One region of the Brevibacillus sp. M2.1A genome, then DNA from elsewhere that is predicted to be linked to it. Evidence: riboswitches for the same ligand, from Rfam matches in the RefSeq annotation. Region 1 holds a riboswitch; the other holds the start of a gene.
What was found. A riboswitch is a leader RNA that binds a small molecule or an ion and turns the genes downstream of it on or off. The one in region 1 is predicted to bind S-adenosylmethionine.

Region 1 (7,881 bases):
AGAATCATCGCGAGCAAAGGCTGCTTGCTTATTTGCGTGGGGAAATGGCGGAAGAAGATTCAAAACTATTCGAGGAAGAAATAGCGGCTGACGTGGAGTACGCACAGCGGTTGGAAAGGCTTTTGTTGGGGGAAGAAACGGGGGAGGACAAGGTGAAAATAAACCAGCCTGAAGCACTGTCGGCTGAAAAACAGCGTGCCATTGTGCGCCGGGGGAAATGGAAAAATCGGTTGTCCAACGCTGGGTTCACCATAGGGCTTCCCTTTTTGGCCGGAGTTGTGTTGCTGATTTTGAATGGCTGGGTCGGGTCGCTGATGCATGAAGATCTGTTCCGCGTTGCGAAGTCGATAGTCAATTTTACTCAGCCAGGTGTGAGAGTGGGTAGTAGTGGCTCGCAGGTCGGATTGCTGTACGGAAACATCAGCATGGAACTACGTGAGCGGGTTGGGGGGGAAGAAAAGGTCGCTGGTCGTTTTGAGAGTACGAATGTGCTATGGAACGTAAATACGAAGCCGCAATGGACGAACGGGGTTAGGGAACAGAAGCTGTATTTCCGTTATCCGACAGACGGGGAAATGGGGGATACGGAATCTCGCACTGCACCTGCCTGGACAACGATGGAGAAGCTACCTGAGGGGACCGTTTCTCAGCTCGCGATTTCCTTCGATCACTTCCTAACATACGAGGAGTACTATGAATTGGTTTCCCGCCATGTCACCTCTTCGGGACAAGATACGGTTTGGTTTGCGGTAGACACAGGGGTGGAGCGAAAGCAAGCAGAAGACGATGGGGCAAATCGATTTCTCGGTCCCGGGTACGTGTGGGGATTTGCGCAGCATGAACTGGATTACGGAGATGCGCCCATTCGGGTAAACGGGGAAGGGAACAGAAGAATGGCCGCCTACTTAGAAGAGATGAAGTACTTATCTGAGCAAGAAGATCTGGCTCGCGATGTCGGCAGATCTTTGCTATTTCGTAGCGACCTTCAGATAGCCGAACGATACAACTACATGCAGCAAAACGGAGTGCGAATCTACGGCGCCGTCCTCACTGGACCGACGAAAGAACTGTTGAAGCTCAAGGCCGAAAAGTCGATAACAGCAGCGTTTTTAGGCAAAGTAGACTGGTGGAATTGGGATCACCCTGCGGCATCGGGAACACAATCCAGCTATTGATAGCAAGGTGCGAATTTTTGCACAAAAGGGTGTTGACATCGTGGAAGCGTTGGTTGTATGATTCAAACTAAATCAAAAACCGAATACGTTTTGGATACCTTATCCAGAGAAGGTGGAGGGACTGGCCCGATGATACCCGGCAACCGACATGACGCCATTCAGACGCGAGGAAGCGACTGATTGACAGGCGACATGCACGGTGCTAATTCCTGCAGAAACAAAAGTGGTCTGGAAGATAAGGGGGACATCAACACGGTTCTTACACGTGACGACGGCGACCTCTTTTCTTCGGGAAAAGAGGTCTTTTTTCGTCGATAAGAATTTTAAAATTAATACTCTCGGGACACAAACAAAACAAGTAGAGATAGAGGAAAAATACGTAGAGGGGAGTTTTGGCATCATGGCATATCGCGCATTGACTGAACAGGAAGCAGTGGAGTACGTAAAAGGAATACCGGATCTTTTTAGCGAAGGAGCAGAGCTGACCAGCCGTGAAATCGGGGATGGTAACCTCAATCTGGTTTTTGACATTCTGGAGCCGGCAACCGGTAAGAGCGTCATTGTCAAGCAAGCACTGCCTTTTGCCCGCGTCGTGGGAGAATCTTGGCCGCTTACGATTGATCGGGCTCGCATCGAGAGCGAGGCACTCCGCATTCAGCACAAATACGTTCCAGACCTGGTGCCGCAGGTGTATCATTTCGACGGGGAGCTTGCGTTGACTGTCATGGAAAACGTCGGGGATCACATCATCATGCGCAAAGGTTTGATCGAAGGAAAGCGGTACCCACTATTCGCGAAGCAAATTGGCCGTTTTCTCGCGCAAACCTTGTTCTTCACATCCGATCTGGGCGCGCATCCGTACGATAAAAAAGCGCTAGTCGGAACATTCATAAATCCAGAATTATGCAAAATCACAGAAGATCTCGTCTTTACCGATCCATATGAAAATGCGCCTACCAACGATTTCAATCCGTTGATTCGCCGCGAAGTCGAGGCGATCTGGAACAACCGGCCGCTGAAGCTGGAAATCGCCAAGCTGAAATACGATTTCCTTACGCGCTCGGAAGCGCTGCTGCATGGCGACTTGCATACCGGAAGTATTTTCATCACGGAGAACAGCTTGAAAGCAATCGATCCAGAGTTTGCTTACTACGGCCCAATCGGTTTTGACATCGGGGCGGTCATTGCCAATCTGCTGCTCAACTACGCAGGCCAGCACGGTTTGCAAAAAGATCAAGGAGAACGGGAAGCGTACCGCGAATACTTACTGGAAACGGTCGAGGATGTCTGGAATGAATTCGTTTCGCAATTCGTTCAACTCTGGCACAAGCACGCCAAAGAGCGCAGCGCCCATGTCGAAGGGCTGTGGCAAAGCTACGTGAAGCGCTTGATTCAGGATACAGCAGGCTATGCCGGCTGCAAAATCTTGCGCCGTGTCATCGGTTTGGCAGGCGTAGCAGACCTGAATGCCATTGAAGACGACCAGACTCGCGCAGAAGCAGAACGTCTGGCGCTCTCGATAGGAGAAGCGTTGATTCTCGGTCGCGGCGGCATCGACGAATCGACAGATATCACGGACATCGTACGCACTGTGACCGAACGTTACTATCAGGAGGCTACAACAGTATGACAACCAGCACCCAATTGGCACCTGTTAAGTGGGAGAATGACGCATTGGTCTTGCTTGACCAGACGCGTCTGCCAGTAGAAACGATCTATTTGAACTTGACCACCTCCGAGCAAGTATGGGGTTCCATCCGACGCTTGGAAGTCCGTGGCGCACCAGCGATTGGCATGGCGGCGGCTTACGGGCTCTACCTGGGCATTCGTGGCAGTGAAGCGAGTAACTACGACGAGTTTTGGCAGGAACTGAACCAGCAGGCAGACTACTTGGGCTCTTCCCGTCCGACAGCCGTGAATCTGTTCTGGGCGTTGGATCGCATCAAGGCTCGTGTTGAAAAAGAAAGCGGTGCGTCGATTGCCGAGTTGAAGGCGTCCGTGCTCGATGAAGCACTGGCGATTCAAAAGGAAGACGCTGAAGTATGCCGGACCATCGGAGAGCATTTGCTGACTCTGTTGCATGACGGTATGGGAATTCTCACGCACTGTAATCCAGGAGCATTGGCTACGGCAGCGTACGGTACGGCTACCGCTCCCTTTTATTTGGCAAAGGAACGCGGCTGGAACTTAAAGGTGTACGCGGACGAAACTCGTCCTGTCCTGCAAGGCGCTCGTCTTACTGCATTCGAATTGCAGCAAGCAGGGATTGATGTGACGCTGATCTGCGACAACATGGCGGCGATGGTGATGTCCCAAGGGAAAGTAGAGGCTGTCATCGTGGGTACAGACCGCGTAGCAGCGAACGGAGATGTCGCCAATAAAATCGGTACGTATGGGGTTGCGGTATTGGCAAAAGCTCACGGCATTCCTTTTTACGTGGCAGCTCCCTTGTCCTCCGTCGATCTGGAGACACCGACAGGCGCAGATATTCCGATTGAAGAACGTCCAGCCGAGGAAATTACCCATGGCTTGGGCAAACAGGTAGCTCCAGACGATATCAAAGTGTACAATCCTGCGTTCGATGTAACGCCTGCGAAGTACATTACAGCGATCGTCACGGAGACAGGCATTTTCAAGCCGGAAGAGATCGGCAATAGCAAAAAATAAAAGAACTTTTTATAAGCGTTCGCCTTTTGTTGCTGGCGGGCGCTTTTTGCTCATTTTGGTGTTTTCCAGTAAAATATCCAAGAAAAGGGGAGATTCGTATGCAAACGATTCAACGGATAGCCATCAATGAAGATACGTACTTGAAACAATTAGAATTAGCTGATGCTGAGGAGTTATTTTTGCTTACGGATTCGAACCGGGAAAGTCTTATGGAATGGCTGCCGTGGCTGAATTATACGAAGAAGGTAGAGGATTCTCGTCAATTCATCCAAGCGACGATCCATCAGTACAACGATAATCGCGGCATCAACTATGGCATTTGGTACCAAGGACGTCTGGCTGGCACAGTCGGCGTACATACGATAGATTGGATCAACAAAAAGACGTCCATTGGCTATTGGCTGGGTGCGCAATTTCAGGGCAAGGGTCTGATGACAGAAGCAGTGGCGACCTACTTGGACGTATTAATCTTCGGGTCATGGGATTTGGAAAAAGTAACGATTCAGGCTGCTACAGAAAACTATAAGAGCAGATCGATCCCGGAGCGATTAGGCTTTCAACTGGAAGGGATACTGCGCCGGAATGAATTCCTGTACGATCATTACGTGGATCATGCTACTTACAGCTTGCTAAAAGAGGAATGGCTTGACTGGAAAGCCGATAAAAAATCTTAGATTGAACTGTATGCTTCGATTGACAATGAAAATTCTGTAAATTACGATGGTGAAGACAGATCAAGAGGGCTGCGTGTGATTCGCAAGCCCTTTTTTAGTCGTGCTGTTAGGCTTGAAAAAAATAGAGGTGAAATACATGCAGACACTTCGGCAATTATCTTGGTTTTTCCGCGCCTATTGGAAACGGTACGTCATTGGAATCGCTGTGCTGTTTATCATCGACGTCCTCATGCTTTGGCCGCCGAAATTAATCGGGGACACGGTGGATTCGATTCGCAACAGTTCCCTGACGGACGCTGATTTGACGCAAACAGTGGTCATCTTGCTCGTATTGGGTGTTAGCTTGTATGGATTGCGGTTTCTCTGGCGGTATTTGTTAAATGGAGGAGCTTTAATTCTCGAGAGGACGTTGCGCGAGCGACTTTTTGCCCATTTGACCAGAATGACCCCGTCGTTTTTTCATCGCAAACGCAGTGGTGATCTGATGGCTGTCGCCACCAACGACATTCCTGCCATCGAACAAACGGCGAGTACAGGGGTGCTTACGCTTGTCGATGCGTTGTTCATGACCTTGTTAACACTAGGCGTCATGGTAACAGCAATTGATTGGAAGCTGACGCTGGCTGCACTGATCCCGATGCCGTTTTTGGCTTGGTCAACGGCGTACTATGGAAGACTGCTGCATGAGCGTTTTTACTTGGCGCAGGAAGCCTTCGGAGAGATGAATGATCATGTTCAACAATCCGTATCTGGCGTTCGGGTATTGAGAGCATTTGTTCAGGAAAAGGCCGATATCGAGGCATATCGCCGGGTTAGTGAGAAAACGTTGGAGCGAAATGTGAGCGTTTCGCGGATCGACGCCCTGTTCGAGCCGACGATCGCGATTATTATTGGCTTCAGCTTTTTGATCGGGCTAGGCTATGGGACGTATTTGGTGTTCACCAGCGCCATTTCCTTAGGGGATTTGGTTGCGTTCAATTTATACTTGGGACTTTTAATTTGGCCGATGTTCGCCTTTGGTTGGCTGGTCAATGTGTTGCAGCGCGGTGGCGCATCCCATAAGCGTTTTACAGAGCTAATGGTGGAGCAGCCAGATGTGACAGAGGCAGCGAATCCGGTCACGAGTCAAATAGCCAATACCGTGGAAGCACGCCATTTTTCCTTTACGTATCCGGGCACTGACAAGCCGGCACTCACCGACATCTCGTTTCGTTTGGGTGAAGGAGAGACGCTTGGGATTGTCGGACGGACAGGGAGCGGCAAGTCGACGTTGTGCCGTGCCTTATTGCATCAATATCAGATGAAGGAACATGCCCTGTTTATCGGGGGCATCCCGATTGAAGAACTTGCTTTTGATACGCTGCGGGAAAAAATCGGCTACGTGCCTCAGGAGCATTTGCTGTTCTCACGGACGATTGCAGAAAATGTTACATTCGGAAAACCACAAGCGACGACCGAGGAAGTGATGCATGCGTTGGAGCTTGCGGAGATGAAGAGAGATCTGGAGCAATTCAGAGATGGATTGCAAACCATGGTTGGAGAGAAGGGGGTCACCCTCTCCGGGGGACAAAAACAGCGCATTTCCATTGCACGCGCGCTTTTGATGGATGCGGGTATTCTGATTCTCGACGATTCTTTATCGGCTGTGGACGCGCGGACGGAGGAAAGCATCCTTCGTCATTTGCGACAGGAGCGCGCGGATAAAACGACCATTATTACGGCCCATCGTCTGTCTGCGGTACAGCACGCTCAACTGATTCTCGTGCTGGATGAGGGGCAGATCGTCGAGCGGGGGACACATGATGAGCTGATGCAACGCAACGGCTGGTATGCAGAGCAGTACCGTCGTCAGCAAATGGAACAGGATGTGGCTGGTTGAGAGAGGGGGAAAGCGTTTCATGAGCAAAGAAAATGTATGGGGGCGTTTGACCGAGTACGCCAGGCCATTTCAAAAGCAAATACTGGGCGCGCTGTTCCTGCTCTTGCTGGGGACGAGTGCAGAGCTGGCGGGTCCTTTTTTAGCCAAGGTCATGATTGATAATCACATTCTGGCGATCCAAAAACCTTGGTATCAACTGGACGAAGTGCCACCACAAGCAGCGGGGCAAGTCGCCTCATTGAACGGTACGAACTATATTCGTGAAGATGTCGCAGCAAAGACGGGTCTTGCTTTGGACAGGATCAATCAAAAAGAAGTAACGGTACTGACTGAGGGCACGACCTATTACCTGGTGTCCGGCAAAGTGAATCCAAACACGGAGAAGCAATTCACCCCGATTACGCCAGAAAACGGCAGGGAACGCTTCGAGGTAACAACGAAGGATCAATCAGGTCAAAAGATGACCTCCACAGGCATTCGGCTGACCGCAGAGGAAGTCAAGGAGATGTATCAGGGGGATGTCTTGCCCATTGTTTGGCTGTCCGTAGGTTATGGAGCATTGATCTTGCTCTCAGCTGGTTTCAACTACGTCCAGATTTTGTGGCTGCAAAAGATCGCCCAGCGCATCATTCAGCAAATGCGGATGAAGCTGTTTATCCATTTGCAAAAGCTCCCGGTTGCCTTTTTTGACAAAACGCCAGTAGGTGCGCTTGTCTCCCGTGTGAGCAATGATACAGAAGCCATCCGTGAGCTGTATGTAAGTGTGCTCGCCACATTTGTACAGAACGGTCTTTACTTGATTGGAATCTTGATCGCGCTCTACCTTTTGCAGCCTGAGCTCGCCCTCTTCTGCTTTTTGACGGTGCCAGTGCTCGTCCTGTTAGTCTACGTGTATCAAAGGTACAGCTCTCGCTACTATGCCGTGATTCGCGCGAAGCTCGGTGATATGAACACTACGATCAATGAAATGATCCAAAACATGACGATCGTGCAGGCTTTTCGTCGGGAGAAAGGTGTACAAAAGGAGTTTGCTGATGTAAACGAAGGCTACTTCAAGGTGCGGATGAAAGAAATCAACCTCGAATCCTTGCTTTTGCGCCCAGCGGTGGATTTGATCTGGAAAGTTTCCTTGACCCTGATCGTCTGGTATTACGGCTCAACTTCCTTCCATAGCGCGATTTCCTTCGGGGCGCTTTTTGCTTTTGTCGATTACATGGGACGTTTTTTCGAACCAATCAACATGATCATGAATCGGTTGTCGCAAATGCAGCAGGCGACTATTTCGGCGGGACGTGTCTTCGAGATTATGGATGAGATGCCAGAGAAGAAAGAAACGGGTGCACAAATCGAGCGCCCGCGTGGAGAGGTTGTCTTTGATAACGTTTCTTTTGCCTATCAGGGTGACGATTATATCTTGAAAAACGTCTCCTTTACGGCTCAGCCTGGTCAAACGATTGCGCTGGTAGGGCACACCGGATCGGGAAAA
Region 2 (7,881 bases), 1.2 Mb from region 1:
TCGAATAATAACAGGGTAACGACAAAAAACCATCATTACGGCGTACGTATGAAGGGAATGAAAAAGTAGATGGAAGCGATGACCTTTGTCCTTTTTGGCGCGACAGGAGATTTAGCAAAACGCAAAATTTTCCCTGCGCTCTTCAATTTATATGTCGATCAAAAGTTGCCTGCCGCTTTTTCGATTATCGGCGTGGGGAGAAGGGCGTGGTCTGATGACGAATTTCAGGAATCTGTTCGCCATTCTGTCCATGAGTTTTCCCGTCGGGCCCAGATTGATTCCCACGAACTAGATGCTTTCTTGTCTGCTTGTCGCTATGCGGAAGTAGATGTCATGGAACCGCGTGCTTATGTTACGTTACATGATCTAGTCCTGCAAAGAGAGCAAGAGCTGCAGATTCCGCAAAACCGGATGTTTTACTTGTCAGTGGCCCCGCAATTTTTCGAGGGAATTGCAACCAATGTCAAAGCCAGCGGGCTCGGTTCAACGACAGGCTGGAAGCGCCTGATCATTGAAAAACCGTTTGGACATGATTTGCAATCCGCGAAAGAATTGAATGAAAAGCTGGGGAAAGCATTTTCGGAAGAAGAAATTTATCGCATTGACCATTACTTGGGAAAACCGATGGTGCAAAACCTCGAGGCTCTCGAATTTGCGAACCCGGTCTTTCAGGCTCTCTGGAACAATCAGTTCATCGCCAACGTGCAAATTACGGCGAATGAAACGGTCGGCGTCGAGGATCGGGCTGGATATTACGAGCCAGTTGGAGCACTGCGTGACATGCTTCAAAATCACATGTTGCAAATGCTCATGATCATCGCCATGCAGCTTCCGAAGCGAATCACATCCGCTCATATCCGCGAAGAAAAACGCAAGGTAATGGCAGCCGTGCGTCCGATGAAGAAAGAAGAAGTCGGGACCCACGTTATTCGCGGTCAGTATAGCGCAGGACATATTCAAGGAACGCCTGTAGCTGGCTACAGGGACGAGCCTGGTGTCGATCCAGTTTCCATGACAGAAACGTATATTGCCACTCGTGTCTGGATTGATGACCCGTTTTGGCAAGGGGTACCTTTTTATATTCGCACGGGCAAAAGACTGCAAGAAAAATCAACAAGGATCGTCATTGAGTTCAAAAATCCGCACGAAAAGCTATATCAGGAGCAAAATGAAACGACATCGCCTAATTTGTTGATTATTAGCGTGAATCCGAACGAAGGTATTGCTTTGCAGGTAAATAGTAAGAATCCGACAAATAGCGGTAAGATTGAGCCGGTGACGGTAGATTTCAGTGCAGGGACAAAAGACGTGCCAGAAGCGTACGAGCTGCTCTTGTTCGATGCACTCCGGGGGGATTCCACTTACTTTGCGCATTGGGATGAGGTCCGGTTGTCGTGGGAGTGGGTGACACCGATTTTGGAAGCCTTCGCTGAAAATTTGGTACCGCTCTTTACGTATGAAGCCGGCTCATTCGGACCAAAGGCCGCAGAGCAATTGCTTGCAGCAGACGGATTCGTGTGGTGGCTGGATAAGGTCGAAGAACGAGTGCCAGTCACTGCAACGAGATAGAAAAAGAAAAGGGAGCGGATGAGATGCGATTTGGCGTAATCGGAACGAACTGGATCACCGAGGAATTTATCCAGGCTGGTCAAGAAGTAGAAGGATTTTCTCTTCAGGCTGTTTATTCACGTACCATCGAACGCGCCAAGGAAATCGCTGACAAGTACCATGCTCCATTCGCCTATAGCAGCCTAGAAGAAATGGCTGCAAGCAAAAATATTGACGCGGTCTATATTGCGAGCCCCAACTCCTGCCACGCGGAACAAGCGATCCAGTGCATGGACGCGGGGCTGCACGTATTGTGTGAAAAGCCACTCGCTTCCAATGCAATTGAGGTAGAAGAAATGATCGAGGCAGCGAAAAGAAATGACGTGCTTCTCATGGAGGCTGTCAAATCTACACTGTTGCCCAATTTTTTTGCGATACAAGACAACCTTCACAAGCTGGGAAAAATACGACGTTTTATTGCGAGCAATTGCCAATATTCTTCGCGCTATGACGCCTACCGCGAAGGGAAGGTTTTACGTGCTTTTGATCCTGCTTTTTCAAACGGAGCCTTGATGGACATCGGTATCTATTGTCTATATCCGTTACTCATCCTTTTTGGCAGACCAGACGACGTCAAAGCAGGAGGAATTGTGCTTGATTCTGGCGTGGATGGAGAAGGCAGTATGCTGTTGAAATATCGCCAGATGGATGCCATCATTAGCTACTCGAAAATTACGACCTCCTATCAGCCAGCAGAAATTCAAGGGGAGGACGCCACGATGGTAATCGATCGAATCAACCATCTCAAAGAAGTGGACATTCGTTACAGGGACGGACGAATCGAGCAAGTAACAAGGCCACAGACCCCGAAGACTATGCACTATGAAATAAGAGAATTCTTGCGCTTGGCAAGGATTGGGGCCAGACAATCCGCAACGAATTCGCATGAAGTTTCCAAAATGGCCATGCAGGTCATGGATGAAGCGAGAAGACAGATGGGCATTGCTTTTCCAGCGGATCGAAAAAAACAGTAGGCAAAGGGGAGTGGGTTTGGGATGAAAATGTATGATGTAACCGCCACCGTGTACGAAGGAATGACGGTATATAAAAACAAGCCGGAAAAGCAGCCGAAAATACATACGGCTACCAGTGGGTATGTAACCGAATCGAGAATCGATATGGACCTTCACACGGGTACCCATGTGGATGCTCCCCTGCACATGGTGAATGCTGGCGATACATTTGAGAGTATTTCCTTGGAGAAGCTAGTTGGCAATTGCAAGGTTCTCGATCTCACAGCGGTAGAAGACAGGATCACACGCGCTGACTTGGAGAGATTCGATCTTGCGCGAGGAGATTTTGTCCTGTTTAAAACGAAAAACTCTTTTGAAGAGGCGTTCTCTTTTGAATTCATCTTTCTGTCAGAGGAAGGTGCAGAATATGTAAGTGAGCTGGGGGTGCGGGGCATTGGCACTGATGCACTTGGAATCGAACGTAGCCAGGAGGGTCACCCCACACATAAAAAGCTGTTTGCAGCGGGAGTCATTGTCATAGAAGGCTTGCGGCTAGCAGAGGTCCCACCAGGCGAGTACTTTCTGGTAGCTGCCCCACTCAAGCTGATTGGCACCGATGCAGCCCCGGCAAGGGTCCTATTGTTTGAAGGTTTACATAGCAATTTGTCTATCGAAACTGAATGACGAGGAGTGGGAAACGTATGCTCAGACGACCAGAGCGGGATGAATACGCTGCTTATTTTGACTATTATATTGGACTTGTACCGGAGGGGGAGCTGCAAACGATCCTCACACAACAAGGAGAGAGGCAAGTCGCATTATTTTCCTCACTTGCGCCCGAGCAAATTGATTATCGGTATGCACCAGGCAAATGGACGGTAAAAGAGGTTTTGGGTCATCTCGTCGATACAGAACGCATCATGAGCTATCGCTTGTTGAGAATTGCGAGAGGAGATCAGACACCCCTCGTCGGTTTTGATGAGAATGCTTTTGTTGAACACGGGGGCTTTCAACTAAGAGACCTCTCAGATTTATTGGAAGAGTACAAGGCTGTTCGTGCTTCCACCATCGCGCAGGTCCGCGGAATCTCTCCGGAAGCATGGACGCGTACAGGACTTGCCAACGGAAACAAACTATCTGCAAGGACATTGGCCTACGTGATTGCTGGACATGAAGCTCACCACACTACCATTTTGAAAGAGCGGTATTTGGGGAAGGAATGGCAACTGGCCCACGAACAAGGTTCGCAATACACGGAAAAATAACTGAGGAGAGTAGCAAGAAAAGACAATTTCATAGGTGGAAACAGGTTCCTTAGGGCGTTACCAATTCGCCCCAAGGATAATAGGGAAGCTCGGTGCAAATCCGACACGGTCCCGCCACTGTAAGAGGGGAGTCAGCGTCCAACAAGCCACTGGTCTATCCAAATAGACGGGGAAGGCGACGCTAGACGATGAACCCATAGTCAGGAGACCTGCCTGTTTCGACAACACTGATAGACCTACGGGAGATAGGGAGGTGTTAGAGATGGCTTGCGAAAAACAGCGAGTGGACAAGTACGTCCCTCCTTTTCTGGCATTTTCTAACGATCGTCACGGTCGAGCGGAAAATGCTTTTTTTATTTTGGGCAGGATAAAAGAGGAGGAGGGCGTATGATGATTCAAGTTTTTATTTGCCAATGGTGCGGATATGTTGAGGAAAAGGAGCTGCCTGAGGACTGCCACGAGGGCGTGTTTCATTGCACTTGCTGCAGTATGGAAGAGGTAGAAAGCCTGTTCACCTACAACTGAAAGCTTTGCCAAAATCAGCTTGCAATCAGAAAAGAAAGAATTTTGTTGACGCTTGCCTTGGAATTTCTTAGAATAAAGCTCAACAGCATAAATGGTTCTTATCCAGAGAGGTGGAGGGTCTGGCCCGATGAAGCCCGGCAACCGTTGCATATAGCGACAAGGTGCCAATTCCTGCGAGACGTTTCGTCTCGAAAGATAAGAAGCGGGTTACTCCATTGGTAGATGAACCTTCTTCTTAGCGAAGAAGGTTTTTTAATTTCATATTTTCTTTATCCAGAGAGGTGGAGGGACTGGCCCGATGAAGCCCGGCAACCGTCACGCATATTTTGTGACAAGGTGCCAATTCCTGCAGGACATATACGTCCTGGGAGATAAGGAGGGGGAGCATTAGCTACTTACAAGCCTTCTTCTTATCGAAGATGGCTTCTTCTTTTTATCCAAAATTCGGGGTATGGGGTGGTTAGAATGAGTGCAGAAGTGGTACGCGTAGGATTATTGGGATTGGGGACAGTGGGTGGAGGCGTAATCAAAACGATTCGCTCGCAACAGGAGAAGCTGGCTACTCGTCTGGGTAAACGAATTGAAATCGTCAAGGCATTGGTGCGTGACTCGGAAAAAGAGCGGGCGGTTCATGTCGACCCGGCTTTATTGACAACAGATTTTGAGGATGTATTGAGAAGCGATGTGGATATCGTGGTGGAGGTCATGGGTGGTGTAGAACCTACCTATGACTACGTTCGTGCTTTGATCAAAAAGGGCTGCCATGTGGTAACTGCCAACAAAGAGCTCCTGGCGAAAAAAGGAACAGAGCTAGTCGATTTGGCAAATCAGCATCAAGTGCATCTTGCCTATGAAGCGAGTGTGGCAGGGGGCATCCCGATCTTGAGTGTGCTGAGGCAGTTCCTTCGCACGAATGATATCCAAGGTGTTCGCGGTATTCTCAACGGAACAACGAACTTCATCTTGACGAAAATGGAAGCAGAGCAGCTCTCATATCAGGAGGTGCTCAAGCAAGCGCAGGAGCTGGGCTATGCGGAAGCAGACCCTCGTTCGGATGTAGAAGGCTTCGATGCTATGTACAAATTGTATATCTTGGCACAGCTTGTTTACGGAGAATCGCTGCCTTTAGCGGATGTTGTTCGTAAAGGAATTGCAGATTTGTCAGTAGGTCACATTCGGATTGCAAGCGAGCTGGGGTATCGGATCAAGCTGATCGCACAGGCCTATCAAGCTGAGAAAGGAATTCGCCTATCTGTTGAACCAACCATGCTTCCGCTGAGCCATCCGTTGGCGCAAATCCACGACGCATTTAATGCTGTCCAGCTATCCGGCAACATCGTGGGAGACTTGCTGTTTACAGGAAGAGGGGCGGGAGAGCTTCCTACAGCAAGTGCAGTCGTGGAGGATTTGGCCTATTTATTGACACAGCCATTCACGCCGCATCCTACCTGGAAAGAAAAAACGGCTGACAAAGCTGGAGCTACATCGGACTCGGCAGAACACGTCCTGTGTTATCTTGAGGGCTCATGTCATACTGCGACGCCAGACCGAGTCTTGCATTTCCTTCAGCAGGCAGGAGTGAACGTACATAAGCTAAAAGTCCAATTCGATTTGGGTGGCGTCTTGCGCGCAGGCTTGATCGTGACAGGAATCAGTGAAGAGCATGAGTCTTTGTTGAAAAATGATTTTGGCTTAGAAGTGCGCTGCTTCCCTGTTCTTGAATCTGCGTAAGGAAGAGGAATCATATGAAGAAAAGCCGTATTTCTAGGTATCTGGAAACACGGCTTCTTTTGTCAGGGGGCAGTCTCCACTGCTTTAGCACGTGGCTGCACACGCCCGTCACTTTGAATGTCGACACTCTCAGAAATGGATTCGATGCGTTTTAGCAGGGCAGCGCCATTGCTTTCATTCATGGGTACGGCTTGTCCCAATTCTGCGTGAAACGGAAGCATCGTCAGTTCACAATCGCCGCTTTTCGTACAGCTTGCTTGCAGGACCATCGTTTCCCAAGTCTTGGGTTCGTTTGACCGTGTAAAAATGAAATTGCCAAGACTGTACGCAATCCATTTGTCGTTGTATCGTTCAAAGCCTTGAAGTACGTGGGGATGACCGCCGACAATCAAATCTGCACCAGCATCGATGTAGGCACGGGACAGCTCTTTTTGATGATCGACAGGATAGTCGGAGCGTTCCTTGCCCCAGTGTGCAATCACCACGACGAGATCAGCTTGGCTGTTCGCATCCTGGATCGCTTTCACTGCCAGTGTAGGATCATAGGAAGCGGCCATACCTGGCTGGGAATCTCCTGCAAACCAGCTCGTTTCGGGAATGACCCTGCTGAAGCCGAGAATCGCGATCTTGATGCCGTTCTTTTCTATGAATACAGGTGAATAGGCACGGCTGGCATCTTTACCGGCGCCGACGTATTCAATCCGGTTTTCGTCCAAAGCGTCAAAAGTATCCAACAATCCTGGAACTCCTTGGTCCATGGAGTGGTTATTGGCGAGATTCACCACATCAATCCCCGCGTTTTTCATGGCAGGAACAGCAAGTGGCGATGATTTGTAGACATACTCCTTGTTTTGAGCGGCAACACCTGTGACGGTGATAGGCGTCTCCAAATTGGCAATGGTGATATCATCTTGCAAAAAGAGCGAGCTTACATGTTTATATGGGTAGTCATAGCTGTTTGCGAGTAAGGTTTTCTCAACATTTCCTGACATCATGATGTCACCGACAAAGGTGAGCTGCACAGAAGTCTTTTGGTTCGCGGTATTGTCAGGAGTAGGCTGTGTGTTCGGGTTGGCATGTTCTCCATCCATGGCAATTTGGAATAGGTAGTAGGTTCCGACGACGAAGATGGCCAACAAGCTAAATAGGAGCGTGTTCTTTCCCATACGTACCCATTTTCTGCGTGAGCGCTTGCGCCGAGCATGTATCCGGCTTGATCTGTTCTCGTTCATTTTTCCCCCTTGTCTTTCTATCCTTACATAAATGAAGTTTGATATCCTATAAGTAATACGAAAAAGGGGCGAAAAAAGGTGCGATTAACTTTTGATCATTTGGTTCATTTTGTACATCGGACTCCACAGGAAGCAGCGGAACAATTTTGCCAAGCGGGTTTTCATGCGGTAGCTGGAGGGCGTCATGCGTCTTGGGGGACATGGAATAGCCTTAGTTATTTCGGGCTTTCTTATGTTGAATTTTTGGCGGTTGAACACCAGGAGCTTGCTCGACAATCAGAGAATCCGCTCGTACGTCAATGTATCGAGGATGAAGCAAAGGGGGAAGGATTCGGTCAGATTGCGCTTCGGACCAACGAGATGGATGCGTGGGCAGAGCGCCTGCGAAGCCAAGGCTTGCAGGTTACTGGACCTGTTGCGGGAAATCGTACGCGTGATGATGGTACGACGCTTCGGTGGCGGATGTTGTTTCTCGAAGATACAGATAGTGCTCTTCTCCCGCCATTTCTCATTGAATGGTCGCAAACGGATGAAGAGAGAAGAGAAGATTTGACGAATCGCGGTATG

Region 2: linked by a shared signal. The riboswitch ahead of HP567_RS21335 (homoserine dehydrogenase) and the one ahead of mtnK (S-methyl-5-thioribose kinase) in region 1 are both predicted to bind S-adenosylmethionine.

Annotation. Positions count from the first base shown of each region.
Region 1 is NZ_JABSUY020000001.1:5,662,529-5,670,409, reverse strand. Features, by position in the region: gene HP567_RS27040 (anti-sigma factor) at 1-1,175, shown strand, start outside; SAM riboswitch class I at 1,272-1,417, shown strand; gene mtnK (S-methyl-5-thioribose kinase) at 1,576-2,805, shown strand; gene mtnA (S-methyl-5-thioribose-1-phosphate isomerase) at 2,802-3,842, shown strand; gene HP567_RS27025 (GNAT family N-acetyltransferase) at 3,941-4,516, shown strand; gene HP567_RS27020 (ABC transporter ATP-binding protein) at 4,653-6,395, shown strand; gene HP567_RS27015 (ABC transporter ATP-binding protein) at 6,415-7,881, shown strand, end outside.
Region 2 is NZ_JABSUY020000001.1:4,438,314-4,446,194, reverse strand. Features, by position in the region: gene zwf (glucose-6-phosphate dehydrogenase) at 70-1,569, shown strand; gene HP567_RS21355 (Gfo/Idh/MocA family protein) at 1,593-2,582, shown strand; gene HP567_RS21350 (cyclase family protein) at 2,604-3,245, shown strand; gene HP567_RS21345 (DinB family protein) at 3,263-3,826, shown strand; cobalamin riboswitch at 3,852-4,057, shown strand; gene HP567_RS21340 (hypothetical protein) at 4,214-4,351, shown strand; SAM riboswitch class I at 4,447-4,553, shown strand; SAM riboswitch class I at 4,618-4,729, shown strand; gene HP567_RS21335 (homoserine dehydrogenase) at 4,817-6,082, shown strand; gene HP567_RS21330 (CapA family protein) at 6,145-7,314, opposite strand; gene HP567_RS21325 (VOC family protein) at 7,393-7,881, shown strand, end outside.